2 linked regions of the Alkalilimnicola ehrlichii MLHE-1 genome follow. The protein of the gene in region 1 interacts with the protein of each later gene in a pairwise test. Links are inferred from orthologs where the notes say so. Each region holds a gene or a part of one and is shown on either strand. Other genes may lie near its edges.

Evidence for each region.
Region 2: the proteins of MLG_RS08540 (region 1) and MLG_RS03215 interact in binary tests that used the Escherichia coli proteins (3 or more experiments, as listed by UniProt). The link is inferred for Alkalilimnicola ehrlichii MLHE-1 from one-to-one orthologs.

What each region holds. Positions count from the first base shown.
Region 1 is NC_008340.1:1,903,852-1,918,449, forward strand. Bases 7,958-10,873 are described here. They hold MLG_RS08540 (sulfurtransferase TusA family protein), read left to right. Parts: upstream 7,958-9,258; coding sequence 9,259-9,489; downstream 9,490-10,873. Other genes in these bases: MLG_RS08530 (GAF domain-containing sensor histidine kinase), read right to left, coding at 7,958-8,547; MLG_RS08535 (Alvin_2107 family globule sulfur oxidation protein), read left to right, coding at 9,018-9,215; MLG_RS08545 (c-type cytochrome), read left to right, coding at 9,583-10,221; MLG_RS08550 (NAD(P)/FAD-dependent oxidoreductase), read left to right, coding at 10,249-10,873. Also shown: nrfD (NrfD/PsrC family molybdoenzyme membrane anchor subunit), read left to right, coding at 1-1,002; MLG_RS08505 (glycosyl transferase family protein), read left to right, coding at 1,018-2,016; MLG_RS08510 (cobyrinate a,c-diamide synthase), read left to right, coding at 2,033-3,451; MLG_RS08515 (YeeE/YedE family protein), read left to right, coding at 3,482-4,753; MLG_RS08520 (SulP family inorganic anion transporter), read left to right, coding at 4,773-6,527; MLG_RS08525 (response regulator), read right to left, coding at 6,599-7,264; more of MLG_RS08530, read right to left, coding at 7,264-7,957; more of MLG_RS08550, read left to right, coding at 10,874-11,562; MLG_RS08555 (molybdopterin oxidoreductase family protein), read left to right, coding at 11,651-14,575; MLG_RS08560 (4Fe-4S dicluster domain-containing protein), read left to right, coding at 14,572-14,598. UniProt on the Escherichia coli protein: Sulfur carrier protein involved in sulfur trafficking in the cell. Part of a sulfur-relay system required for 2-thiolation during synthesis of 2-thiouridine of the modified wobble base 5-methylaminomethyl-2-thiouridine (mnm(5)s(2)U) in tRNA.
Region 2 is NC_008340.1:666,939-681,494, reverse strand. What follows is about bases 5,826-8,699. They hold MLG_RS03215 (cysteine desulfurase family protein), read left to right. Parts: upstream 5,826-6,620; coding sequence 6,621-7,778; downstream 7,779-8,699. Other genes in these bases: MLG_RS03205 (AEC family transporter), read right to left, coding at 8,457-8,699; MLG_RS03210 (ArsR/SmtB family transcription factor), read left to right, coding at 7,775-8,446; MLG_RS03220 (DsrE/DsrF/TusD sulfur relay family protein), read left to right, coding at 6,252-6,608; MLG_RS03225 (class I SAM-dependent methyltransferase), read right to left, coding at 5,826-6,082. Outside these bases: MLG_RS03255 (Crp/Fnr family transcriptional regulator), read right to left, coding at 1-451; MLG_RS03245 (putative bifunctional diguanylate cyclase/phosphodiesterase), read right to left, coding at 591-2,348; MLG_RS03240 (response regulator), read right to left, coding at 2,332-2,742; MLG_RS03235 (DUF3939 domain-containing protein), read right to left, coding at 2,739-4,217; MLG_RS03230 (arsenic resistance protein), read right to left, coding at 4,385-5,386; more of MLG_RS03225, read right to left, coding at 5,408-5,825; more of MLG_RS03205, read right to left, coding at 8,700-9,332; MLG_RS03200 (hypothetical protein), read left to right, coding at 9,484-9,696; MLG_RS03195 (RsmB/NOP family class I SAM-dependent RNA methyltransferase), read right to left, coding at 9,738-11,162; MLG_RS03190 (DUF3422 family protein), read right to left, coding at 11,173-12,480; MLG_RS03185 (ATP-binding cassette domain-containing protein), read left to right, coding at 12,612-14,519. UniProt on the Escherichia coli protein: Master enzyme that delivers sulfur to a number of partners involved in Fe-S cluster assembly, tRNA modification or cofactor biosynthesis. Catalyzes the removal of elemental sulfur from cysteine to produce alanine.

The sequences.
Region 1 (14,598 bases):
TCCGGCGTGCTGGCCATGGCCCTGCTGGCCGGGGGGCTGGCGGTGCTGGTCCTGGACCTCGGCCGACCGGACCGGCTGATCGTGGCCATGACCCACTACAACCTGCAGTCCATCTTCGCCTGGAACATCTTCCTGTACACCGGCTTCTTTGTCGTGGTGGCGGTGTACCTGTGGTTCCAGATGGAGCGGCGGATGAACCGCCATGCCAACGCCGCGGGCACTGTGGCCTTCGCCTGGCGCATCGTGCTCACCACCGGCACCGGCTCGATCTTCGGCTTCCTGGTGGCCCGCAGCGCCTTCGACACCGCCCTACTCGCCCCGCTGTTCATCGCCGCATCCCTGAGTTACGGCACCGCCGCCTTCATCCTGGTGGCCAGCGGCCTCCTTCGGGTACAGAACCGCCGGCTGCCGCAAGAGCTGCTCAGGGGATTGGGCCGCCTGCAGGTGCTGTTTATTCTCGCTACCGTCTACCTGCTGGCCATCTACCTGGTCACCCACGCCTACATGCCGGACCGCCACGGCGTCCTGCGTTTCCTGTTGTTGGAGGGCGGGGTCTACCCGGCCCTCTTCTGGGGCGTCCAGATCCTGCTGGGGGCGGTGCTACCACTCTTCCTGCTGCTGACCGGCCCGGGCGCCGGCGCCCCGATGCGGTTGGTGGCCGCCGCTGGCCTGGTGTTGCTGGGCGGGCTGGCACACCTGTACGTCACCATCATCGGCGCCCAGGCCTATCCCTTGGCGCTGTTCCCCGGCATGACGGTGTCCAGCACCTTCTTCGACGGCCAGGTCACCCACTACGCCCCCACCCTGCCGGAGGTCGTGCTCGGCATAGGGGGCATCGCCCTGGCGACGCTGCTGGTCTGTCTCGCCACCCGGGTCCTGCCCATCGTCCCCGACGCACTGCCCGGCGAGGCCGAAGAGCGCCGCGAGGCCGAGGCCGCCACCCGCGAGCCGGACAGTGAAGCTGCGCCACAGACGGCCATCACCCAACAGGACACCGCCTGAAACGAGGGTTGCATCATGACCAAGTCCCTGCCACCGGAACACCCCTTTGCCACCGTCATCCGCACCCTGGGCAAGGGTCCCCAGAGCAGCCGCTCGCTCAGCCAGGAGGAGGCCGAGGCGGCCATGGGGGCGATCCTGGACGACGCCGTCCAGCCCATGCAACTGGGCGCCTTTCTCATGCTGTTGCGGGTCAAGGGGGAGACGGGTGAGGAGATGGCGGGCTTTGCCCGCGCCGCCCGGGCACGGCTGCAACGCCCTCATCAACCGCTGGCGGTGGACCTGGACTGGCCCAGCTATGCCGGCAAAAAGCGCCGCCTGCCCTGGTACCTGCTGGCGGCGAAGCTCCTGTCGCAGCAGGGCTACCGGATCCTGATGCACGGCTCCTCGGTCCATACCCCGGGACGGCTCTATGCCGAGACCGTGCTCGACCTGCTGGACCTGCCCCGCTGCAACAGTTGGGAGGAGGCCGGACGGGCCCTCGATCAGCACCACTTCGCCTACCTCCCGCTCGAAGTGCTCTCCCCCCGTATGGAGGCGTTGATCAACCTGCGCCCGGTGCTGGGCCTGCGCTCGCCCATCCATACCCTGGCCCGCCTGCTCAACCCGGCGAACGCCCCGGCCAGCCTGCACGGCATCTTCCACCCCGGCTATCTGCAGGTGCACCTGGCGGCTGCCGAGACCCTGGGCGAGCAGATGCTGGTGGTCAAGGGTGACGGCGGGGAGGCGGAGTTCATGCCGGACACCGTCTGCAAACTCCGCACGTCGGGGCTCCCCCTCCCCTCGGAGATCACCCTGGGGCCGTGGATGGAGCGCCAGGGCCGCAAGGGACTGGTGATGCCGGAAGCCGAGCAACTGATGCGCGTTTGGGAGGGGGACCTGGAGGACCGCTACGCCGAGTCGGCAGTGATCGGGACCACGGGTCTCGCTCTGCTGGCCATGAACCAACACGACAAACCCCAGGCCGCCTTCGACGAGGCGGCACGGCTCTGGGCCCGCCGGCCGGTGCCGGCCTGAACGGGAGGACGCTGCCATGGTCCGGCTACTGCTGAGTGCCACCCACAAGTCATCGGGCAAGACGGCCGTGGCCATCGGTCTGGCGGCGGCCCTGCGCCGGCGTGGCTGCCGGGTGCAGCCGTTCAAGAAAGGGCCGGACTACATCGATCCAGGGTGGCTGAGCCTGGCGGCCGGACGGCCCTGCCACGGCCTCGACTTCCACACCATGACCCGGGAGGAGATTCTCAGCACGCTGCACCGGCGTGCCGCGAACAGCGATGTGGTGCTGGTGGAGGGGACCAAAGGGCTGCACGACGGCGTCGATCCCGCCGGCAGCGACAGCAATGCCGCGCTGGCCCGGCTGCTGGACCTGCCGGTGGTACTGGTACTGGACACCCGGGGGATGACCCGGGGCGTCGCCCCGCTGGTGCTGGGCCAGCAGCAAATGCCCGGCTGCCCGCGGATCGCCGGTGTCATCCTCAACCGCACCGGCGGCAGCCGCCACGAGGCCAAGCTGCACCAGGCCATGGCCCGGCACACCGACATTCCGGTGCTGGGGGCGGTGGGCGAGGACCGCAGCCTGGCGATCGAAGAACCCTATCTCGGCCTGGTGCCGGCCCATGAGAGCGCCGACGCGCTGCCCGCCGTCAACCGCTTGGCGGAGGCCGTCGCTCAGAACTGCGACCTGCCGGCACTGGCCCAGGCCTGCGGCACCGAACCCCTGCCGCTGGCCGGCTTCCCCACCACCGAACCGCCTGCCGCCCGGGTCCGCATCGGCGTCCCCAGGGACGCCGCCTTCGGCTTCTACTACCCGGGGGACCTGGAGGCCCTGCAACAGGCGGGGGCCGAACTGGTGTTCTTTAACGCCCTGCGTGACCGGGATCTGCCGGCGGTGGACGGGCTGTTTATCGGCGGCGGCTTCCCTGAGCGCCACGCCCCGACCCTGTCCGCCAACCGCGGGATGCGGGAAGCGATCCGCCAGGCCAGTGAACGGGGCATGCCGATCTACGCCGAATGCGGCGGCCTCATGTACCTCTCGCGCAGCCTGAGCGTCGGCTGCGCACGGTACGCCATGTGTAACGCCCTCCCGGTGGACCTGGTGATGGAGCGACGACCCCAGGGACGCGGTTATATGCAGATCCAGGCCACCGGCGAGGGCCCCTTCAATCCACTGGCCGACGCCCAGCCGGCCCCGGCCCATGAGTTTCATTACTCGCGGTTGCTCACGGCCCCGGACGGGCTGCGCTATGCCTACCGGGTGCTGCGCGGCAACGGGTTGGGCAATGGCCATGACGGGATCGTCCATCGCAACACCCTGGCGGCCTACGCGCACCTGCGCCACGGCCAGCGCACCCCCTGGGCGACCCGCTTTGTCGAGTTCGTCGTCGCCCATAGCCGGGGCCAGGCCCCGGGGCCATACACCACCGCCGCCCGACAGGCCGGCGGACAATCCTGACCGGGAACAAAAACCACGCGGAGGAGTTCGATGATCTTCGAAAGCTTCAACACGGCGTTGACGGCCTATTTCGCCGCCGTGTTCGTCCTTGCAGTGATACTCGGTGCGGTGGTTAATAAGACCAACTTCTGCACCATGGGGGCGGTCTCCGACGTGGTCAACATGCAGGACTGGGGCCGGATGCGGGCCTGGTTCCTGGCCATCCTGGTGGCCATGTTGGGGGTCATTCTCTTCGAGGCCGCCGGCCTGATCGACCTGAGCAGCACCCAACCCCCCTACCGCCGGGCGCAGTTTCCCGTGGTGGAGTACATCCTCGGGGGGCTGATCTTCGGTATCGGCATGACCCTGGCCAGCGGCTGTGGCAACAAGACGCTCATCCGCGTTGGTGGCGGCAACATCAAATCCATTCTGGTCATGGTGGTGCTGGGGATCGTCGCCTACTACACCATCAACCCCATCCCCGGCACCGAGCACAACCTGCGCGGCCTGCTGGTCTGGTGGTGGAGCTCGCCGTTGGCGATCGAGTTTTCCGTAGCCCAGGACGTTGGGCACGTGCTCGCCGGGCCGGACAACGCCACCGGCGTCCGGTTGATGATCGGCCTCGCCCTGGTGGCCGGCGTCGGCTGGTGGATATTCCGCTCCGCGGAGTTCCGAAGCAACCGCGACAACATCGTGGCCGGCGTCGTGATCGGCCTTTGCATTGCCCTGGCCTGGCTGGTTACCGACAACATTCGACTGCAGGATAGCTGGGGCGACGAGCATTCGCTGCCCGGCTACGTCCAGGAGTGGGATTTCGTCACCGACGGGGAGGAGGCCTTCCGCCCTGCCAGCGCCGGCGGGGTGAACACCCAGTCCTTCACCTTCATTGGCCCCATCGCGCAGACGATCAATTATTTGGCCCGTGGCGCCGACAATGCCTATCTGACCTTCGGCGTGGTCTCCGTCAGCGGGGTGATACTCGGCTCCCTGCTCTGGGCGCTGCTCAGCCGGAGCTTCCGGGTCGAGTGGTTCGTCAATGGCCGCGACGTGCTCAACCATTTGGTCGGCGCGGCCTTGATGGGTTTCGGCGGCGTGATGGCCATGGGCTGCACCATCGGCCAGGGTGTCACCGGGCTGTCGACCCTCGCCCTCAGTGGCTTCTTTACCCTGGGCTCGATCATACTGGGCAGTGCACTGACCATGAAAATCCAGTACTACAAGATGCTATACGATGAGGAGGCGACCTTTGCCAAGGCGCTGATCACCGGCCTGGTGGACATGAAGCTGTTGCCCGGCTCCCTGCGCAAGCTCGAAGCGCTCTGATCGGCGCCAAGGCAGAGGCATGCTGAAACGGCTCCTACCCTTCCTGGCCTGGCCCCGGCCCACCGCCGACACGCTCAAGGCCGACCTGTTGGCCGGCGTCACGGTGGCGCTGGTCCTGGTACCACAGTCCATGGCCTACGCCACCCTGGCCGGCATGCCGCCCTACTACGGGCTGTATGCCGCCTTCCTGCCGGTGATCGTGGCCGCCCTCTGGGGCTCGTCACCGCAACTGGCCACCGGGCCGGTGGCCGTGGTGGCGCTGCTGACGGCCGCGGCGCTGGCCCCGTTGGCGGAAGCGGGCAGCGGCGAGTTCATCACCCTGGCCATCGCCCTGGCCTTCATGGTCGGGGTGATCCAACTCCTGCTCGGCGCCTTCCGACTCGGCACCCTGGTGAACTTCATCTCCCACCCGGTCATCATCGGGTTCACCAACGCCGCCGCCATCGTGATTGTGCTCTCCCAACTGGGTAGCCTGCTGGGGCTGTCGATGGACCGCAGCGGCAGTTTCCTGCTGGGGGTGCTCGACCTGTTGCAACGGGTGCCCCAGGCCCACGGGCCAACCGTACTGATGGGACTGGCGGCCATCGCCATGATGGTGGGGTGCAAGCGCTGGCTGCCGCGGATCCCCGGGGTGTTGCTGGCCGTCGCCGTACTCACGCCGGTCAGCCTATGGCTGGATTTCGAGGGCATGGGCGGCGCGGTGGTGGGCGGCATCCCGGAGGGCTTACCCACCCTGGGGATCCCGGAACTCGGCGTCACCACGGTCACCACGCTGATGACCACGGCACTGGTCATCGCCCTGGTCGCCTTCATGGAGGCGATCTCCATCGCCAAGGCCATCGCCACCCGGACCCGCGACCGTATCGATCCCAACCAGGAGTTGATCGGGCAGGGGCTGGGCAATCTGGTGGGCAGCTTCTCCAGCGCCTTTCCGGTCAGCGGTTCCTTCTCCCGCTCAGCCGTCAACTACAACGCCGGTGCCCGGACCGGGCTGTCCTCGGTCATCACCGGGTTGCTGGTGGCGCTCACCCTGCTCTTCCTCACCCCCCTGCTCTACCACCTGCCGCTGGCGGTGCTCGCGGCCATCATCATGATGGCGGTACTGGGCCTGGTGAACGTGAAGGCGGTGCGCCACGCCTGGCAGGCCAAACGCGACGATGGGATCGCGGCCGTGGTCACCTTCAGCGCCACCCTGATCTTTGCCCCCCACCTGGATTACGGCATCCTGCTCGGCGCGGGGCTGGCCATCGTGCTCTATCTGTTACGGACCATGAAGCCACGGGTGGTGCTGCTCGCACGCCACCCCGACGGCACCCTGCGCGATGCCGAGTACTTCGACCTGCCCCGCAGCCCCTACATCGCCGCCGTACGCTTCGACGGGGATCTCTATTTCGCCAACGTGGGCTACTTCGAGGACGCCATCCTCGATGCCCGGGCCCGACACCCGGAAGCGCGCTTCGTCCTCGTGGTGGCCAACGGCATCAACCAGATCGACGCCTCGGGCGAGGAGACCCTGCACAAACTGGCGGAGAACCTCCACGCCAGCGGCAGCACCCTGGTCCTGGCCGGTCTGAAGCTGCCTCTCCAGGAACTGCTGGAACGGACGGGGCTGAAGGAGGTAATTGGCGACGAGAATATCTACCGCAACGAACGCCACGCCCTGGCGGCGATTTATCAACGGATGGATGTACCCGGGTTTGATCCCGCGCGCTGCCCCCTGAACCCGGAGCCCGCGGGTGAAGCCGGCATCGCGGACAGCGCCGCCGAACGCTGACACGGGTCATGGCATGCGCCTGCGGGCGGCGTGACAGGGCCGTCCTGAGGGCCCCAGCTTTTGGAAGATGACTAACCCTTTTCGCGGCGGGTCAGCCCCAGGTCCACCGCCTTGACCGCCGCTTCGACCCGCGATTTCACGCCCAGCTTGCGCAGAATGGACTTGATGTGAAGCTTGACCGTGCCATCCGAAACCCCGAGTTCACGCGCAATGACCTTGTTGCTCTCGGCCCGGGCCACGTGCATGAGAATCTCCCGCTCGCGGGGCGTCAGTGCAGCGAAGGGGTCCGGCGGACGGGACGCCTCGGCACCCTCCCGCTGGCTGCGACCGCCTGCCATCATCTGGACCAGGGTATCGGTCAGACGGCTGGCGACGGCGGTCTGACCGGCCAGGACCTTTTCCAGCCCCTGGATCAGTTCCGCCGGTTCCGCGTCCTTGACCAGGTAGCCGTTGGCGCCGGCCTGCAGGGCCTGCAGCAGATCACGCTCCTCGTCGCTCGAGGTGAGCATCACCACCGGCAATTCCGAATCCCGGCTGCGAATGCGCTTGAGCACCTCCAGCCCGCCGGAGCCCGGCATACGCAGATCCAGCAGCACCACGTCGGGAGGGCTCTTGGCCAGCGCACTGAGGGCCTCGATCTCGGTGCCTGCGTGTTCCACCTGATACCCATGCTGGCTGAGCATGTCGCCCAGCGCCACCCGCAAAAGGGTGTGATCATCCACCAGCAGGAGCCGCATCAGCCCCGTTCCTCCCGACCGGGGCAACGGCCGCAGGAAGGCAGATAGACGGCGATCCGGGTCCCCTCCCCCAGTTCGCTTTGGATCTCCAGATGGCCGCCGATGGCGTCGGCGCGGTCGCGCATCACGCCCAGGCCCAAGTGGTGGCCGTCGTCACCGTCACGGTGATCCGGCGGCGAATCGGCGAAACCGCGCCCGTCGTCCTCCACCACCAGCTCCATGTCGCAGCCAATCCGGTGCAAGGCCACCTGAACATGGCGGGCGCCGCTGTGGTTCCTGACATTGTTCAGCGCCTCCTGCACGATACGCAGGACCTGGAACTCTTGGTCGGGACTGAGCCGTCCCCGCGGCCAGTCATGGCTGAGCAGCACCCGGATGCCGCTATCGCGCTGGAAACGGTGCACCAGCCGTTTGAGCGCGGGCTCCAGGCCACCCCCCTCCAGGGCGATACGGAATTGCCCCATGAGTTGACGCAGTTCGCCATAGGCCTGGTCCAGGCCGCGCCGCACATGGCGCAGGCCGGCACGCAGCCCGCCCGGCGCCCGTCCACCGCCGTGGCTGGCCTCCAGGTTGCGCACCTCCAGGCCCAACGCCGCCAACCGCTGGGCGAGGCAATCGTGGAGTTCGTGGGTGATCTGGCTGCGCTCCTGCTCCAGCGATTGCAGGCGGGCCTCGCTCTCGCGCCGGATGCGCTCCATCGCCAGCCCGAGGTGCTCGCCGGCCATCTGCAGCATGCGGTGCAGATTGAGCTGCTGCCACTGCTGCAGCATGACCGGCTCGAGGAACAGGCTGAACACGCCCAGGCGGCGGTCGTCAGCGGTCAACGGCACCGCCAGCAGGTGCAGGTCCTCGTGCCCGATGGGGCGCTGGTAGCGCTTATGGCGGCAACCCTTCATACCGGGGTTGGAGATCAGACATCCGCGGAGGGCGGCCTCACCACAGGCGCAGTCCTCCGGCCGGACCCCACAGTCGTTTTCGGGGTAGTCGTCGCCGACGCCACGGGCGGCCACCAGGCGCAGCGTGCCCTCTGCGTCCATACGGCGGACCACGCCGGCAGTGGCCCCGGTGGCGCGCATCAATTGCTCCAGCGCTCCACTGAGCAGGGTTTCCAGATCATCACAGCGTTCGCTGGAGGTGCTCAGCGTATACAGCACTTCCATGGCCCGCGCACGCTCGCGCAGGGCCACGATCTCGTCGTTCTCAGGGCCCGCCCGGTCATGCGGCGGAACCGCGTTGCTCTCCGCCGGCACCTCCACGAGCGAGACGGGCAGGCGTTTTCCCATAGGCACCATCGACCGAGCCGCGGAATGGAACCATGCGGGCGCATTCACGTTACCCATTGCACTCCTCCAGTCAGGGCCTTGTTACCGAGGGGCCTGACGCTTCCTCAACCGCCCGGGGGCGTTGTCGTTATAGTGGTGAACCGCGTCGTCCTGATGCCGGGGCATCGCAGCCGCGATTCACTGCTGTGAGCCCTCTTCGGGGCTTCTTACATTCAAAAATACAATAAGGTTATTCCATTGGCAAAGGTCTGGCCAAGCGAATCCTTGGTTCGCAACCGTTTCTTGCGTCATATCTCATTTCTCTGATTTTTTCGCTTGGTATTCCGACCGCGCGCCCGGGCGGATCGATCGTGCCCTATCCCCTTTGGGATAGGCCCCACCCCACCCCCCTCCCATCAGACGGATTGTCGCTCTGGCGCAGACTGGCGATGCTCCCACCTGAGCATCAATCCGCATGACTGGGAGGGCCCATGGATCAGACCTACTACAAGACCATCACCCAGCTCGAGGAGCGCGGCGTGGACCCGGAATACCTCCAGGGCTGGGTCGGGGGGTATCTCCACAATCCCCCGCGGGAGGAGCAACGCGTCACCGCGGCCTACGAGGCCGGGTACCAGGACGGCCGGGCCGGGAGCACCGATAGCGCCCAGCAATGGCAGCGCCATTGACCCCACAACCCGTCATCATCACAGCGAGAGAGGCATGGAAACCATGAGTATTGATCAGGAACTCGACGCTAGCGGTCTCAACTGCCCCCTGCCCATTCTGCAGGCCAAGAAACAACTGGCCAAAATGGAGGGCGGCCAGACCCTGCGCATCATCGCCACGGACCCCGGTTCAGTGAAAGACTTCGATTCCTTCGCCAAACAAACCGGCCACGAACTGCTGGAGAACGGCGAGGAAGGCGGCAAATTCACGTTCCTAATAAAGAAAAAGGGCTAATACTTCGCCCTGCCACAAAGAACGATATAACGATTTAAAAAGCCGAAGTTCGGGCCCGCATCGCCACCATGCCGGGCTTGGAGGAGAGTGAAGATGCAACACAAAGGCTTAAGGGCCACTCTGGCCACCCTGGCGCTCGCCGGCGGGCTGCTTGCCACCGGCTGGGCGGTCGCGGAGGTCACCACGCCCTCCGGAAAAATGCTGGCCAACACCTGCAGCGGCTGTCACGGCACCGACGGCGTCAGCCATGGCCCCACCATCCCCACCATCGCCGGCCAGCCCGAAGAATACTTCATCTACGTGATGCGCAAGTACCACACGGGCGATGCGCCCGGCTCGGTCATGAACCGGGTGGGGGAGGGCTATACCGACGCTGAGATCCGCGCGATGGCGGAGTACTACGCCGCCGTTGATTATGTCCCCGCCCAACAGGACTACGACACCGATCTGGCCCGCCGCGGCGCGGAGCTGCACGAGCAGAGCTGTGCCAGCTGCCACACCGCCAACGGCACCGTTGGCGAGGACGACCTGCCCATCATTGCCGGCCAATGGGCCCCCCACCTGCGCTACACACTGGTCGATTACCTCCAGTTCGGACGCCCCTTCACCGAGGGCAAGCGTTCGCAGTTCATGGAGATCGCCCAGGGCTACTCCACCGAGGAGATTTTGGAGAACATCGACGCCCTGGTGCATTTCTATGTCAGTCAGCAGGATCCGGAGCTCTTCGAGTAACCCGGCGGGATCGACCAAGGAGGCACCATGTCACAGCTTAATCGTAGGGATTTTCTGAAACTCGCCGGCTCCTCCGGGCTGGTCGCCGGTCTCCCGGCTACCGGCCTGCTGACCAGCGGCGGCGCCCGGGCCAGCAGCAACGGACGGGTGGTGATCATCGGCGGCGGCACCGGTGGCGCCACCGCCGCCCGTTACATCAAGCGCGCCTCACCCGGCACCGAGGTCACCCTCATCGAGGCCAAGCCGGTCCACCACACCTGCTACGTTAGCAACACGGTGATCGCCAGCCTGCGCGACCTGGATGACATCGCCCACGGCTACGACGGCCTGCGAGCGCTCGGCATCAACGTAGTCATCGACAAGGCCACCGCCATCGACGGCGAGGCGCAGACCGTCCGCACCGAGGGTGGCGAAACCTTCGAATACGACCGCCTGGTGGTCTCGCCGGGCATCGAGCTGAAGTACGACGCCATCGAGGGTTATAGCGAGGCAGCCGCTGAGACCATGCCCCACGCCTGGATCGCCGGCGACCAGACCACTCGGCTGCGCGATCAGATCCGCGCCATGCCCGAGGGCGGGCTGGTGGTGCTGGCGCCGCCGCCGAACCCCTACCGCTGCCCACCCGGGCCCTATGAGCGGGCCTCGCTGATCGCCCACTACCTCAAGGCGCACAAGCCCGGCTCCAAACTGCTCATCCTCGACAGCAAGAACGCCTTCTCCAAGCAGGGTCTGTTCGAGCAGGGCTGGGAGATGTACTACTCGGACATCATTGAATGGGTGCCGGAGTCCGACTCCGCCGGCGGTGTCACCCGGGTCGATGCGGACAACATGACCGTCCACACCCCCTTCGACGACTTCGAACCGGACGTGGCCAATATCATTCCCGCCCAGAGGGCAGGCCGTATCGCGATTGAGGCGGGGCTCACCGACGGCGGTGACTGGTGTCCGGTGGACCGGCGCACCTTCGAGTCCACGGTCATTCCGAACATCCACGTCATTGGTGATGCCTCCATCGCGGCGGCCATGCCGAAGTCCGGCTACTCGGCCAACTCCCAGGCCAAGGTCACCGCCCTGGCCATCGCGGCCTACCTGAACGGCATGGAGCCGGAGGCCGACCCGCGGTTCGCCAATGCCTGCTACAGCCTGGTCACGCCGGACCACTCGGTGTCGGTCAACGCCGTCTACAAGCTCAAGGAGGATCCCGACGCACCGGCCGGGGTCGCCCTCGACAACATCGCCGGGGGCGTCTCGCCCATCGATGCGTCACAGACGTATCGGCGGCGCGAAGCCGCCTTCACCGAGAGTTGGTATCGCAATTTCCCCAAGGATATCTGGGGTTAGACCGCGGCGGGGCCGGCCCGCCGGCCCCGCTGCCCGCCACCCGCGCGACGAACCGATCCCGTAACACCATTCCCGTCAGGAGTTGTCCATGAGCACCACCGCGGCATCGCAGGCGGCCGGTCCCCGGCTGCCCGAGTTCGAGCCCCATGACCGCCAGGAGGTCAAGACCACCACCTGCTACATGTGCGCCTGCCGCTGCGGCATCAAGGTGACGCTGGAGGAGGGCCAGGTCCGCTTCATCCAGGGCAACCCCGACCACCCGGTCAACCGGGGTGCCCTTTGCGCCAAGGGCAATGCCGGCATCATGAAGCAGTACTCCCCGGCCAAGCTCAGCAAGCCGCTGATGCGCAAGCCGGGCAGCGAACGCGGCAAGGGCGATTTCGAAGAGGTCTCCTGGGACAAGGCGCTGGACGTGCTCGCACAGCGGCTCGCCGAGATCCGGCGCACGGACCCGAAGAAGCTCGCCTACTTCACCGGCCGCGACCAGATGCAGGCATTGACCGGCCTCTGGGCAGCCCAATTCGGCACGGTCAACTGGGCCGCCCACGGCGGGTTCTGCTCGGTCAACATGGCCGCCGCCGGGCTCTACACCATGGGCCATGCCTTCTGGGAGTTCGGCGATCCGGACTGGGAGCGCACCAAGTACCTGATGCTTTGGGGGGTGGCCGAGGACCACGGCTCCAATCCCTTCAAGATCGGCATCGGCAAGCTCAAGGGCCGCGGCGGCCGCTTCGTCGCCATCAATCCGGTCCGCACCGGCTACCAGGCGGTCGCGGATGAATGGGTGCCCATCCGCCCCGGCACCGATGGCATGCTCGCCATGGCGATGATCCACGTGCTGTTGCGCGAGGAGCAGTTCGACTGGGAATACCTGATCCGCTACACCAACGCCCACCACCTGGTGGTGCAGACCCCCGGCGAGCCGGGCCACGGGCTGCTGCTGCGCGACGAGAACGACAAGCCACTGAGCTGGGACCTGGAGCGCGAGGCGTTCGTCGACGCCACCCAACCCGACATCGCCCCCGCCCTGTTCGGCGACTACCAGGCGCCCGATGGCCGCCCGGTGAAGACCGTGATGAGCCTGATGGCGGAACGCTACCTGAGCGAGGACTACAGCCCGGAGCGCGCCGCCGAGGTCTGCGGGGTGAGCGCCGACACCATCGAGCGCCTGGCGCTGGAACTGGCCCACGTGGCCTTCAAAGAGAGCATCGAGATCGAATGCGAATGGACCGACTGGGCGGGTCGTAAGCACGACCGCATCATCGGGCGCCCGGTCTCCATGCACGCGATGCGCGGGATCTCCGCGCACTCCAACGGTTTTCAGGCCTGCCGGGCCATCCACCTGCTGCAGATCCTGCTCGGCTCGGTGGATGTACCCGGGGGGCATCGGGCCAAACCGCCCTACCCCAAGCCGGTGCCACCGCCCATCAAACCCGCGCGACCGACGGCGCCGGGGGAACCGCTGGCCGGCCCGCCGCTGGGCTTCCCCAAGGCCCCGGAGGATCTACTGATCGACGACCAGGGCAACCCGCTGCGCCTGGACAAGGCCTACTCCTGGGAGGCGCCCCTGGCCAACCACGGCATGATGCACATGGTGATCACCAATGCCGTGAAGGGCGACCCCTACCCCATCGACACGCTGATGCTGTTCATGGCCAACATGGCCTGGAACTCCACCATGAACACCTCCGGCGTGCTGAAGATGCTGCGCGAGAAGAACGGCAACGGGGAGTACAAGATCCCCTTCCTGGTGGTGGTGGACGCCTTCCACTCGGAGACCGTGCAGTACGCCGACCTGGTCCTGCCTGACACCACCTATCTGGAGCGCCACGACGTAATCTCCATGCTCGACCGGCCCATCTCCGAGCCGGACGGGCCCGCGGACGCGATCCGCCAGCCGGTGGTGGAGCCGGACCGCGACGTGCGCCCCTGGCAGGAGGTGATGATCGACCTGGCCGGCCGGCTCGGGCTGCCGGCGTTCACCAACGAGGACGGCAGCCCCAAGTACAGCGGCTATCTCGACTTCATCACCCGCTTCGAGAAGGCACCCGGCGTGGGCTTTCTCGCCGGCTGGCGCGGCAAGGAGGGGGACCAGGACCTGCGCGGTGAACCCAATCCGGACCAGTGGACGCGCTACAAGGAGAATGGCTGCTTCTACAAGTACGAGCTGCCGCTCTCCCACCAGTTCTACAAGTTCGCCAACAAGGGCTACCTGGAGTGGGCCCGCGATGCCGGCCTCAACGGCAGCGCCGATCCCATCGTCTTCGAACTCTACTCCGAGACCCTGCAGCGGTTCCGGCTCGCGGGCCAGGGGCTCTACGACGGCCCTTGTCCCACTGACCCGGAGGACCGTCAGCGCCTGAGCAGCTACTTCGATCCGCTGCCCTTCCACTACACCCCGCTGGAGGAGACCCGTTGCGACGGCGAGGCCTACCCCTTCCACGCGGTCAACCAGCGCCCCATGTTCATGTACCACTCCTGGGACAGCCAGAACGCCTGGCTTCGTCAACTGCAGGCCTATAACCGGCTGCACATCAACCGGGCCCAGGGTGAGCGCATGGGCCTGGCCGATGACGACTGGGTCTGGGTGGAGTCGCACCTGGGCCGCATCCGGGTCCAGATCCGGCTCATGGAAGGCGTGCAGGAGAACACCGTCTGGACCTGGAATGCCATTGCCAAGCAATCCGGCGCCTGGGGACTGGATCCCGAGGCCCCGGAGGCGCGCCAGGGGTTTCTCATGAACCACCTGATCTCCGAGCTGCTGCCCAAGCGCAACGGCGGACGGGACATCACTAACTCCGATCCCATCACCGGCCAGGCCGCCTGGTACGACCTGCGGGTCCGCATCCGCAAGGCCGAGCCGGGCGAGACCGGCAGCTGGCCGCAGTTCGAGACCTTGCAACTCATCCCCGGCGTGCAACGCGCGCCCGCCGATGAGCTGCGCTACGCCGTACACGAACCGGTGCGCCTGCACCGTTCCATGCACGACATACTCAACCGGAGAGGGGCATGAAGCTGGGACTGGTCATCGACACG
Region 2 (14,556 bases), 1.2 Mb from region 1 along the record:
TCAACCAGGCCTCGGCCTCGCTCAACGCCCCCTGCCAGCGACGCATCAGTTCCTGGTGCAGGCCTGGATTCTGGATATTGAGTTCGTTCAGCACCTCGACGGGAATACGGCAGGCCAGGCCCCGCTGCACCACGATGGCGTCGTGCTGGTAGGGTTGACGCAGCAACGCCTCCAGCCCGAGCACGTCGGTGCTGCGGGCGATGCGGACGATACGCTGATCGCCGTTGGGGAGATACTGCACCAGTTTCACCAGCCCCAGGCGCACGGTAAAGACGGCGTTGGCCGGCTCACCTCCCCGGTACAACCAGCGCCCGGGCACCAGCGGCACCTCCTCGATCGCGCCCTCGACCACAGCCAACTCCGCCTCCCGGAGGCCGGCGAACAGGGCGGAGTCACGGATGGTGCAGACGTAGCAGTCGCTGGTGGCACACCAGTGGGGTCTGTGGGGCATATAGGGGCTCATCATCGGGTGGCGGAAGCTTCCGTGCTATCATACCTGGCCAGCGCCCTGCCCCGGTAGCTCAGCAGGATAGAGCAGCCGCCTCCTAAGCGGCAGGTCGCAGGTTCGAATCCTGCCCGGGGCGCCACCCTCATTTCCATTCTGCCAACCACTGGGCAAAGTCATTGGCTGGCATTGGCCGGGCAATGTAATAGCCCTGCCCTAAGACCACGCCGGCCGCCCGCAGGTACGCCAGCTGGTCCTCGTTCTCGATACCCTCGGCCACGGTCTCGAGCGCGAATTCGCGTGCCAGATGGATGATCGCCCGTGTCACCGTGTCGCTGCCCGCCTCGCCCGGCACGCCATCGATGAATTGCTTGTCGATCTTGAGGGTATCGACCGGCAACTGGTGCAGGTAGCCGAGCGAGGAATAACCGGTGCCGAAGTCGTCGATGGCGATCCCGAACCCAACCTCCCGCAGCGCGCGCAGGCGCCCGATGGTATCGGCGCCCGTCTCGCAGAGCATGGTTTCGGTGAGCTCGAGTTCGATCGCCTGCGGCGGCAGGTCATGCTCCGCGCAGAGCGCCTGCAGCCGCGCCGCGAAATCCGAAGCGCTGACATCAGCGGGTGTGACGTTCACCGCCAGCACGAAATCGCGTGCTCCGTCCGCCCGCAAGCCCGCGACGGTGCGGCAGGCGGTGGCGAGGATCCAGGGCGTGATCCGGCGGATCAGGCCGCTGGATTCAGCAACCGGTATGAACTGGCCGGGCGGGACCAGCTCGCCGGATGGCAGGCGCCAACGGATAAGGGCCTCGGCGCCGGCAACCCGGTTGTCCGCAAGCCTGAGCTTGGGTTGCAGCCATAGTTCGAACTGCCCCTGCTCCAGGGCGTCATGGAGAGCCGCCTCAGTGCGCAGGTGATCCAGCACGGCCTCGCGCCAGCTTGGCGAAAAGAACGCCGGCTCGCCTTCGTTCGCCTGTGTCGCGGCGATGTTGGCGGCACTGATGACGGTCTCGGCGTCGCTGCCGTCGTCGGGGTAGCTGGCGACGCCGATACGGACCTGGGGGCGGATCGGCTCACCGGCAACCTCGATAGGATGACGCTCCACCTTGCTGAGACGGGTGCAGAGGGGCAATACCCGGTCCATCGGTGACGCGTCGTCGAACAGCATGGCACCCCAGTGCTCCGTGCCCAGCCGCGCCAGTCCCACATCGTCCCCGGCCAGGTGGCAGAAGCGCTCGGCACAGGCGGCCGCGGCGTGGTCGAGGCCGCGCTGGCCGAAGGTCTCAAGCACCCTGGTGAACGGCGTATGCACTGCAACGACGTGCACCGACTCACCCTTTGCCTTCGCCGCTTCAATCGCGGTCCGTACCTGCTCATGGAACAGGTTGCGATTGGGCAGGCGCGTGGCACGGTCGTAGTTGACGATGCGGACGAACTGGTCGCGCTGGGCCAGGGCCTGGTGGCGGGCCCTCAGCAGCATCTCCAAGCGTTCCAGCAACTCGGCGCGGTCGATGGGGCTGACCACGAACTCATCGACGATGGACCGCAGGCGGCCGGCCCGACTGCGGAGGTCAGCCCGCGGGAGCACCAGCATGACCGGCAGAAAGACCGGCTGCTGCGCATGTTTGGCCTCGTACAGGGCATCCTGCCAGCGCAGCAGCGCTGGTCCGTCAGCGATGGCAAGGTCGAAGCCCTCGGCCGGGAGGTGGCCGTCCTCGACCTGGACCACGCGGTAACGGGCCGAGAGCAGGTTTGCCAGCTGCTGGCGATTGCCCCGCCCTTCCATCAGCAGCAGGATGCGTCCGGCCTGGTCTGTGTCGGCAGAGCCCGCCGACGCCACCGGCCGCCAGGCGGCGAGGGCCGGGCCCCTCGGCCCCGAGCTGCCCGAGTCAGACTCCGCGGCCATGGGTATCCTCCCTCGTTGACCCCGGCCCCGGAGGCAGGCTTTGCAACAGTTTCAGCAAGGCGTCCTTGGCCACGGGCTTGCGCAGGATGCTGGCCGCGCCGTACTGCAGCGAGCGGTTGCCGGCGTCACGGTCCTGGCTGGCGAACAGCACCACGAAGGGGACGCGGCAGTCCTGCAGTTGCTGGCACAGCGGCCAGACAGCCTGGCCGAAACCGGTCGGATCCACCAACGCGACCCAGTGCCCATCCCTTTGCTTCAGGAGCGCCTGCAACGCGTCGGCCGTGGGCGCACGGGCCGCGGCCATGCCCGCTTCCTCGGCCGCCGCGGCGAGCACCCGCGCATTGCCCGGCTGGCGCACGATCAGGATGACCCCTCGTTTGCCCGCTGCCGTCATTTCGACTCGGTCTCCCGCCGGGTAGCCATGCCGGGCGCCACGCTCGCCGGCTCCCCGACGCGGAAGCCACCCGGGGCGATCTCGAACCGGCGCTGCTGGCGATCAAAATCGGACATGCGTTTCTTGAGGATGCCGACGAGTTTCTCGAGCCGATCACCACCATGCACGTAACGGAAAAAGATGACGTTGTCCGCCAGATGACTGATCTCGCGCGACGATATCTGCAACTCCTCGCCGAAAGAATGGTTCTCGTTGACCAGGAGCACCGTGACACCCCTGCGCGACAGGGACTTGGCGAGCGTGTGCAACGGCCGCTGGACGGCCTCGTCCTGATTGAGCGCCATATCGAAGCCGGTGACGCTGTCGATCACGACCACGTCGATTTCCTCGTCCTCGACACGCTGCAGCAGATCACCCATGAACTCGTCTGCGAGATAGCGCAAGGGCTCGATCTGCTCCACTACCAGGCCCCTCGATTGCAGCGGTCCGTCGACATCGACATCGAGCGCGCGCAGGCGCCGGAGATAGCCGTCCAACTCCTCCTCGAACTGGAACACGCTGGCGCGATGCCCGTCGTGAGCGGCCGCGGCCGCGATCATGGCCGCCACCGTCGATTTGCCGATCCCACTAGGGCCCGTAATCAGCGTGATGGTGCCGTTCTCGAGGCCACCATGGAGCATTTCGTCGAAGGCGGCATTGCCGCTGCGGAACTGCACCGTACCTGCCCCGTCCGTCAGACGTCGCGTCGGCGGCACGGTGCGAGGGAACACATGAATGCCGCTCTTATCGACGCGGTACTCGTGTCGGCCGCGCTGGGCCGCGGAGCCGCGCAGTTTCGAGACCTCAATCGTGCGGCTGGATGGGCCCGCCTCCAGATTGATAACGCCATCGGCGAGAAACTGGAGATCGTCATCCGGGTTCTCCATGGACGACTCCGAGGTGAACACCACGGTGGCCCCACGCTCGACGAGAAACCGCAGCAGCGACACGACCTGTTGGCGGAACTGGTAACGGTCGGCGGACACGAGTCGCAGGTGTGTCAGCGAGTCGATGAACACGCGGTGCGGCTGGATCCGTTCGACCGCTTCCACTACGGTGTCGATCATCGGTGCCTGCTCGACATCGGACGCCGCGAAGACGTCGTAGGTCTCGGAGCCGGCGAAGAACTCCTCGGTTGGTGCCAGGCTCAGGAACTCGATGCCGCGGGTGTCGAGACCGACGGTGGCCGCGTTGGCACGGAGCTCCGCCTCCAGCTCCTGGAAGCCGATGAAGAGCGTGCGCTCCCCCTCGCCGGCGGCGGTGAGAAAACTGAGGCCGAGCGTGGTCTTGCCCAGCCCCGGCCCACCGCGAAGCAGGTAACCGCGACGGGCGATCAGGCCGCCGTCGAGGATCTGGTCAAGGCCGGCCACGCCGGAGGAGACACGCTCCGGCAGCCCGGCCGCCACGGAGGCATCGCCGCGTGAAGCGGAGGACATATTGGCTCTCCTTCAGAGCCGGAACAGGTGTTGTTCCCGGGACTCTGGATTGACAAGTTTACCCTGACACTACCAGGGAATCGTACGCCAATCCGCCCTTGATCCCAATCGACAACGGCAATCACCCACAGCCCCTCCAGAAGGATTCGGCCAGGCGGGCCCCGCATTCATCGCGCCTGTTCGCCGACCCCGTCCGTTTCCGGTGCGCTACCAAACACCCGGTCCGTCAGTTTGACGTACCAGGCCGCCGACTGCACCTGGATGATGAAGGCCAGCGCAACCACCAGCGCCGCATCGGCACCTGCCTCGCCAAAGGCGTTCATGGCCAATGCCAGGGCAATGGAGAGATTGCGCATCACCGTGCCGTAGACCAGCGCAATCCCCTCGCCCCGCCCCAACACGGCGCGGGCAATGCCGGTGCTGAGGGTGTAGTTGATCAGGTAAAGCAGGACCACCGGCACGGCGATAATCAGCAGGTCGCCGGGAGAGGCGATCAGGTCCCCGGCCTTCAGGGCCATGGCCACGAAGACGATACCCAGCACCCCCAGGGAGGAGAGCGGCGGGAAACGCGGGGCCCACCGCCTCTGGTAGCCCTCCTGGCCGTAGCGACGGCGCAGGTAGTGCTGGGTGATCTGCCCGGCCACCAGTGGCAGCAGCACGATAATGGCGATCTGGCGGAAGACCGTCAGCAGGTCCACCGGCACCTCGGCGCCCATCAGCCATTGCACGTAAAAGGGCGTCGCCACCGAGCCCACAAGCAGGCCAATCACCGTCATCTTGATGGCGGCGGGCACGTTGCCTTTGGCAAAGCCGGTCCAGGCAATGGTCATGCCGCTGGTCGGCAGCAGCGCCGCCAGCAGCAGCCCCAGGGCGAAATAGGGGTGATCGGCCAGGAACAGCAGCCCGATGGCAAAGGCGATGAAGGGAATGACGCCAAAATTCACCAGCAGCGCCAGGCCCTGGGCGCGACCGTCCACCCCTTCCAGGACCGAACGCACCTTCAGATTGACCATCATCGGGTAAACCATCAGGAAGGTGAGAGGCAGAATAAGCGCCTGCAGCCAGTCGCTCGGCGCCACGGCCCCGAAAACGAACCCCATCGCCATCATCGCGGGGATGGCGATAGTCAGCTTACCGGTAAGCTTGGACAGGATCTGAAAGGCGTTCATGGGTTCTCCCGTTGCGTCTCATTACTCGGCTTTTCCGTCGGATACCGGCCGCCCCACCGCGGCCATGAACGCCCCGAGTGGCAGCCGATCCGGCAGCATGCGCTCCGTGCCGGCGCGCAGTGCCCGCGGGCCGCGGGCACAGAAGAGGCCCCAACGGAGGTCCGTCAGCCGCCAGCCCGGCAGTGCCTGGAACCAGCGGCGCAGGTCTACCCCGCGATCCCAGCGCGCGCCGCGATAGCCCCCCCGCCCGGCCTTCTGCCAGTGCAACAGACTCGGCCGGTGGAGCAGCCCCAGGGCCACCCCCTCACGCGCCACCCGCGCCATCTCGGCCAACGCCACCTCCGGGGACTCGACAAAGCACAGGCTGGTGATCGCGATGCAGTTGGCGAAGGCCCCGTCCGGGAATGGCAGGGTTCGGGCATCACCCCGGACATACGCCACGGAATCATCCAGCGAGCGGGCGTAGCGCAGGGCATCGCCGTCCGGGTCCAGCCCGACCAGATCGAGGCCGGCCTGGGCAAAGCGCCGGGTAAAGTGGCCAGTGCCGCAACCGACATCCAGAACCCGGCTCCCCAGGGCCGGCCTCAGCAGCCGAAAGAGCAGATCGAACTCCCGCTTCGCCACCCAGCGGCCACGCGGACTGTGGTACCAGGCCTCGTAACCCGCAGGATGATCCCGGCTCTGACGCCCTGACATCGACACCCCCACTGGCAGACATCGGACCCAACCCGATGCGGGCACGGCCTCCAGTGTTTGACCTTAACCGGGGAATCCTCTACCGTCAATCAGAACGTATATTGTTATATTGAACACATCCACAGCAAGGATTCACCCCGAAACCCAGCCTGACAATCGGAGCCAGCACATGCACTACCTCATCCTGATCAACGATCCCCCTTATGGCACTGAGCGCGTCTTCAACGGCCTGCGTCTGGCCCACGCGCTGCTCAAAAAGGCCGACGACAACCGGGTCGACGTCTTCCTGATGGCCGATGCCGTGGTGGGTGCCAACGCCGGCCAGAAGACACCGGACGGCTTCTACAATGTCGAGCGTATGCTGCGTCGGGTGCTTGCCGGCGATCGCGGCCGTGTCCTGCTGTGCGGCACCTGCATGGATGCCCGCGGCATGTCCGACGACGACACCATGGACGGGCCACGCCGCAGCACCATGGACGAATTGGCGCAGATCACCGCTGACGCGGACAAGGTCATTGTTTTCTGATTCAGAGTCACCATGAGCGCACCAACCCCGATCTACCTGGACTACAACGCCAGCACGCCCATCGCCCCCGAGGTAGCCAAGGCCATGGCCCCCTACCTGCAGGAGGCCTATGGCAACCCCTCCGCCGGTCACTGGGCCGGCGGTCCGGCCCGTGAGGCGGTGGAGCAGGCGCGCCGGCAGGTGGCCCGGCTGATCGGGGCGGCGCCGGACGAGATCGTCTTCACCAGCGGCGGCAGCGAGGCGAACAACCACGCCATCAAGGGCACCTGGTACGCCACAGAGGGGCCATTTCACATCATCACCACGGCAGTGGAACACCCGGCCACCCTGGTCCCCTGCCGTTTCCTTGAATCCCTCGGTGCTAGCCTGACCGTACTCCCCGTGGACCGATATGGGCAGGTGAACCCGGACGCGGTCCAGGCGGCCATCACCCCCGAGACCCGCCTGATCAGCGTCATGCACGCCAACAACGAGGTGGGCACCCTGCAGCCGGTGGAGGCCATCGGCCGCATCGCCCGCGACCACGGTGTCCGCTTCCACGTGGACGCGGCGCAATCGGCCGGCAAGGTGCCCATCAACGTCCAGGCCATGGGCGTGGATCTGCTCTCGCTCGCCGGCCACAAGTTCTACGGCCCCAAGGGCATCGGCGCGCTCTACGTCCGTCGCGGCATCGACCTGACGCCGCTGATCCACGGCGCCGGTCACGAGGGGGGGCGCCGCGCCGGTACCGAGAGCGCGCTGCTCGCCACGGGGCTGGGCACCGCCGCCGAGAAGGCGCGTGACCTCAGCCCCATGGCTCGGGTTCAGGCGCTGCGCGACCGGCTCTGGACGGGCCTGAAGGGCCATTTCGGTGATACCCTTTGCCTGAACGGTCACCCTCAGGCCCGTCTGCCCAACACCCTGAACGTCGCCTTCGCCGACTGTGTAGGCGCGGCCATCCTGGACCGGCTCGACGGTGTCGCCGCCTCCACGGGCTCCGCCTGCCACGCCGGCTCTGTCACGCTCTCACCGGTGCTGGCCGCCATGGGGGTCCCGGAGCGGGTGGGCATGGGCGCACTCCGGTTCAGCCTGGGCCGCTGGACCACGGAACAGGAGATCGACGAGGTTATCGCAAGGCTCGCCCGGGCGGTCCCCCAGGCCCGGGCCGCCACCACACAGGAACCATCATGAGCCACACCCCCGAGACCACCCGCAAGCGCGATCTCCTCGCCCAGATTGCCACCGTCGGCAAGGCCCTGGGCCACGCCTACCGGCTGGAACTGCTGGAATACGTCGCCCAGGGCGAGCGCACGGTGGAGGCCCTCACCCAACTCACCGGGCTGCATCTGGCCACTGTCTCGCAGCATCTGCAGCACCTTCGCCGCGCCGGCCTGGTCCGCACCCGCCGTGAGGGCAAATACATCCACTACCGGGTGGCCGGCGACGATGTGGTCAACCTGGTCAACAGCCTGCGCTGCGTCGCCGAAAACAACCTCTCCGAGGTACAGCGGCTGGTCCAGGACTACTTCGACGATACCGAGGCGCTGGAGGCCCTCCCCACCGCCGACCTGCTGGAACGGCTGCGGGAGGGGTCGGTGACCCTGCTCGACGTGCGGCCGGAAGAGGAGTACCGCGTCGGCCACCTCCCCGGCGCCATCAATATCCCGGCCTCGGAGCTGGCGCAGCGCCTGCGCGACCTGCCACCGGGCCGGGAGGTGGTGGCCTACTGCCGCGGCCCCTACTGCGCGCTCTCCCACGACGCGGTCCGTCTGTTGCGCGAGCGGGGTGTCAAGGCCCTGCGCCTGGAGGCCGGTTACCCGGAGTGGAAGGCGGCCGGCCTGCCGGTGGAAGACCGCTGACACCCGGCGGTCACATCAGGATCGCCAGCAGCACCGGCAGGTAGAGCAACGACAACAACGTGGAGACGAACACCAGGCTGGCCACGTACTCCGGCTCCCGGCCCGCGCGCACCGCAAACAGGTAGTTGAATACCGCCACCGGCATACTCATCTGCAGCACCAGGATGGCGTGGGCCAGGGGCGAGAGCCCCACCAGAAGGCCGGCCCCCCAGGCCAGCAGGGCGGCCACCGGGATTCTCAACAGGCTGAAGCCCACCCCCGACATCAGGCCGGTCACCCGAATGCTGGCCAGAGAGACCCCCAGGGTGATCAGCATGAGCGGCACGGTGAACCCGGAGATCAGGTCCACCGTGTTGTCCAGCCAACGGGGCAACTCACTGTCGGTGATCAGCAACCCAACCACGATGAGTATGGCGTAGACCGTGGGGGTCCGGAGCAGTGCCCGCAACGGATTCCCGCGGCTGGCCATCATCGTCCCCAGGGTGAACTGGAACAGGGTGACGGTGATCATCACCGTGATCCCGAAGGCGAAGCCGGTACCGCCGAAGGCGTAGAGGACCACCGGCAGGCCCATGTTGCCGGTATTGGGGTACATCATCGGCGCCAGCAACACCCGCCAGTCGCGACCCAGCAAACGGGCCATCAGGAAGGTGACCGCGCCCATCGCCAGCACCACGAGGGCCGTTGCCAGCATCGTCCGGCCGAAGGCACTGATGTCGATGTCCGCCCCGGAGACCGCGGCCAGGACCAGTGCGGGCGTGCCGATATTGAAGACCAGCCGGGTGACGAAATCCACCGGATAGGGGTGGCCCAGTCGCACCCAGGCAAACCCCAGACCGGCCCCGGCCAGCACGGGGGCCATGACAGCAAATAACTCTGCAAACATTGCGGCCCCCGAACAGGCGGAGAGAGAAAAGCCGAGTATTTTCTGCGGGAAAAACGCCGGACGCAACCCGGCGCTGGAGGGTCAGCACCGCTGCATCAAAGCTGGCGGCCGGTTACAATCAGGCGCCCCGATCGCTCACCGACCCTGACCCATGGAACCAAAACCGACACCCAAGCCCCTGCTGTACCACATCATCGGCGCCCTGGTGCTCATCATCACCGGGGTGATCTGGCTGTTCCTGCAGTGGCGCGCCGACGGTCCGGCCAGCGAGTGGGAGGCGGCCCTACCCCACGCCCTCGTACTGGGCGGGTTCGCGTGGTACGCCGTCACCCGCCTGCGGATCTGGCGCCGGCAGCGTGACTGACCGTCGCACCGAGTCCCCTCCGTCGGACGGACGGCGCCGGCTCAGGGCACCTCAGCGGCCCAGCTTCGCGGGTAGAGGCTGGCCAGGTGCCGGCTGCCATCCTCCGCCGCCGGGCTGACCACGCCCAGGCCCAGCCCATAGCCCCGGCGCCGGACCACCACCGAACCGCTCTCCCCCAGCCCGATGCCCTGCCCCGGTTGCAGCGTCACCACCTGGCGGCGGGTATAGGCCTGCGCCTGGCTTTCGTCCAGTTCCACCACGTTGCGCCGGGCGTAAGCGCCCAGCGCCATCACCCCGGCGGTGGTGAGTTTGGGCGGCTTCATCTGCACCCCGACGGTCGGCAGACCGAAGAACACCCGCTCCGGCCGGGCCGGCGGCTCGTGGTCCGCGGCAATGAGCTGGGCGTATTTGCGGCCACGGTGGACCAGCCGCAACCCGGCCAGGGCCGACCCGGGAATGGCGTAGCGCTGGACAATACCCTCCAGCCAGTGACCGTCCGTCGGCCGTTCTGCCGCCCGCGCCCCCTCGCGGCACTCGCCGCCCACCCGCTCCAGCAGGGCGATGAAAAACCCCCCGGTGTTGTTGTGGTGGGGCCAGAGCCGGACCGCCTGGGCCAGCTCCGGCAGGAAGGTCCGGCCCCGCCACCCGGTGAGCCCCGGTGCCAAGTACAGCCCGGGCAGGCTCACCGGCAGCAAGCGCAGTTCGTCCGGGTAGCGGCGCAGCAGGGCATCCACCACCTGTTCGTTCTCCTCCGGGGCAAAGGTGCAGGTGGAGTAGACGATACGCCCGCCCGGGCGGCAGAGCCGCACCGCCTTGTCGAGAATGGCCGTCTGCCGCGCGACAAGCCGCTCACGGGTCTCGCACAGGGCCTGGGCGGAGGGCTGGCTGGACTTGCGCACCGTGCCCTCGCAGCTACAGGGCACGTCGGCGATGACCCGGTCGAAACCGCCCGCGTGGGGGGAATAGTCCTGTGCCGGCCGACAGGTGACCGAGACGTTCATCAGCCCCAGCCGCTTGATCAGATGACGGATGGCGGCCAGCCGCCCCTTGGCCACATCGTTAGCCACCACGGTGCCACGGTTTCCCAGCGCCAGTGCCGCCTGGGCGGTCTTGTTGCCGGGGGCGGCGCACAGGTCGAGCACCCGGTGACCGGGCTGCGGATCCAGCAGCGTCACCGGCACCATGCTGGCCTCCTCCTGCGCATGGTAAAGCCCGGCGGCCTGCCCCCAATGCGCCCCCGGACGCAGCCCGGCGGGCAGACGCAGGGCCGAGGGCTGCCAGGCCACCGGCCGGGCATCGATACCCGCCTCAGCCAGCAGCGAGCGCAGGGCCTCGCGGGTGATCCGCGCCGGGTGGGCCCAGATGGTCGCCGGCAGCGGACTGGCCACCGCCGTCTCGAAGGCCGGCCAGTCGTCCACCACATCGCGGTAGCGGAACAGCGGGTTGTCGGGACGGACAGCACCCATAGCCGGGGGCTCAGGCCTCGCTGCGCCGGACCACGCGCCGCTTCACCCAGCGCACGCCGAGCCAGACCATGGCCACCACCAGCGGCACCGCCGCGCCCCGGAGCAGATCGACGGAGACATCCAGCCCCGCAGCGCGGCCGGCACCGAGCAGGTAGCCGACCAGGGAGACGCCGTAGTAGCTGATGGCCACCACCGACAGACCCTCCACCGTCTCCTGTAGCCGCATTTGCAGCCGGGCGCGGCGGTTCATGGAGTCCAGCAAGTCGCGGTTCTGTGCCTCCAGGGCCACGTCCACCCGGGTGCGCAGCAGATCCCCGGTGCGGGCCACCCGGCGGGCCAGCGACTCCTGGCGCCGGGCCACCGACTCACAGGTGCGCATGGCCGGCTCCAGGCGCCGTTCCAGAAAGCCCTTTATTGTCTGCATGCCCGGGATCCGCTGCTCGCGCAGTTCCGCCATACGCCGCTCCACCAGCGCGTAATAGGCCCGGGCGGCGTTGAACCGGTAATGGGTGGCATTGCCGATGCGCTCCACCTTCGCGGCCAGCGACGAGAGATCGGCCAGCAACCCCTGCTCATCCTCCAGGGCCCGAATATCGGTCAGCCGCTGGGTCATCGACGCCAGCCGCTCCTCCAGGGCCGTGAGCTCCGGGCTCACCTGCCCGGCGACCGGGAAGGCCAGCAGGGCCATCATGCGGTAAGTCTCGATATCCAGCAGGCGCTGCACCACACGGCCGGCCTGGCGCTCGCGCAACCGGATGTCGCGCACCAACATGCGCGAATAGCCGTCGTCGTGGATGCGGAAGTCGGTCCAGGCGCGGGCCGCCCCGTCAGAGACCACGCTGCCCACCACCGTGTTGCGATTGAACAGCGCCACGGTGTCGGCGACGCTGCGCGCCGGCATATCGGCGGACTCCAGGCCCAGATGGATCGCCACCAGCCGCTTGCCGGGCAACCGTTCAAGCCAGTCCAACGGCACCTGATCAATGGCCGGGTTCTCGAAGGGGTGGTCGAAGGCCCCGTGAACGAAAAAGGTGTAGGTGGAGAACTCCGTGCGCCGCTCCCACTTGAGCCGGAAGGGGCCGAAGTCCTCGCTCAGGTGGTTGGCACCGGACGCCGGCGGGGCCACGCCGAAGCGCTCGCACAGGGCGGCCACGTGTTGACGATCGGCGTCCGCGCCATGGCGCCCGGAGAGCATGGCCAGGTGGGAGACCCGCATCGGCGCACGCAGGATCTCAAAGGGCCGGGCGTGGACCTCGTCGTGGATCTGGCGACGCAGGGGGTGGTCCGTCAGGTGGTAGGCGTTGGCGTCATCGTTCATGCGGGCGAAAGATACCTCAGGTCTTCGCTGGGGCAAAGCGGGCCGTGTGTCGCAGCCTGGCCGACGACCGGTCTACGCCGTCCGGGCAAGGATGTAGAATAGGCCACCCACTCGAGCGAAGAGGAGCGACCTTGGCGCTGCTGCATCTGCACGACATCCACCTGGCCTTCGGCGGTCCGACGCTGCTGGACGGCGTCAGCCTGCAGCTGGAAGCCGGCGAGCGCATCGCCCTGCTCGGCCGCAACGGTTGCGGCAAGTCCTCCCTGCTGCGCCTGTTGGCGGGCGAACACACCCCGGACAGCGGACGCATCGAGGGCCTGGAACGGCTCGATGTCGCCCTGCTGCCCCAGGACATCCCCGAACGCATGGCGGGTAGCGTCTACCATGTCGTCGCCGAGGGGCTCGGCGAGCTGGGCGAACTGGTGGAACGTTACCACCAGACCAGCCGCCAGGTGGCCATGGGCGACGAGGCAGCCATGACCCGGCTGGAGCATATTCAGCACGAGCTGGAGGGGCGCGGCGGCTGGGCCCTTCACAATCGGGTGGAGGCCACCCTGAGCCGGCTGGGCCTGCCCGCCGATGCCCGCTTCGACCAGCTCTCCGGCGGGCTGAGACGCCAGGTGCTGCTGGCCCAGGCGCTGGTCCGCGACCCCGATCTGCTGCTTCTGGATGAGCCCACCAACCACTTGGACCTGGAAGCCATCCAGCGGTTGGAGGAGGTGATCGCCACCACCGAGGCCTCGGTAGTCCTCGTCACCCACGATCGCGCCTTCCTGCGCCGGGTGGCCACCCGGATCGTGGAGCTGGACCGCGGGCGGGCATACAGCTACCCCGGCGATTGGGACAATTACCTGCGCCGGCGCGATGAGCGGCTGAACGCCGAGGCCCAGGCCCAGGCGCGGGAGGACAAGCGCCTGGCCCAAGAGGAAGCCTGGATCCGCCAGGGCATCAAGGCCCGGCGCACCCGCAACCAGGGGCGGGTGCGGGCCCTGCAGGCGCTGCGTGAGGCGCACGCCGCCCGCCGGACTGGTCAGGGCACCAGCCGGCTGGACATCCAGGCGGCGGAGCAGTCGGGCAAGCTCGTGGCCGAGGCCGAGCAGGTCGGGTTCACCCTGCCCGACGGCCGGCCGCTGATCCAAGACTTCTCCACCACCGTGCTGCGCGGCGACCGCATTGGCCTGGTGGGCCCCAACGGCGCCGGCAAGACCACCCTGCTGCGCCTGCTACTGGGGCGGGTTCAGCCCACGGCGGGCCGCATCCGCACCGGTACCCGGCTGGAGGTGGCCTGGTTCGACCAGCTTCGGGAGACGCTGGACGATCAGCGCAGTGTCGCCGACAACATCGCCGACGGCCGCGAGTTCATCGAGGTGGGCGGCCGGCGCACCCACGTCCTGGGCTACTTGCAGGACTTCCTGTTCACCCCAGACCGGGCACGCAGCCCGGTGCACAGCCTCTCCGGTGGCGAACGCGCCCGGCTGCTGCTGGCGCGGCTGTTTACCCGCCCGGCCAACCTGCTGGTGCTCGACGAGCCCACCAACGACCTGGACATGGAGACCCTGGAGCTGCTGGAGGACCGCCTGGCCGATTATGACGGCACCGTGTTGCTGGTCAGCCACGACCGCGAATTCATGGATCAGGTGGTCACCAGCACCTGGGTCTTCGAGGGCGAGGGCCGGATCACCGAGCACGCCGGCGGCTACAGCGACTGGCTGCGCCACCAGGCCCAGCGCGACACCGAGCAGGGCCGCCAAACGCGCCGCACCGAGGCCGCCCAGCGGCCGGAGCGCCCGACCAGCCGCAGTCGCCGGCCCGCCAAGCTGGGCTACAAGGCCCAGCGGGAGCTGGCCAGCCTGCCCGAGACCATCGAACGGCTGGAGCAGGAACAGAGCGAGCTGCAACAGCAACTGGCCAACCCGGCGATCTACCGCGACCGCCCGGAGGATATCCCGCGCCTGCAGGCCCAACTGGAGGCCCTGGAGGAGCGGCTGATGAGCGCCTTTGAGCGTTGGGAGGAACTGGAGGCCCAGACCCAGGTCTGACCTCCCGGAGCCCGGGGCTGCGGCCAGATGCCCCCCC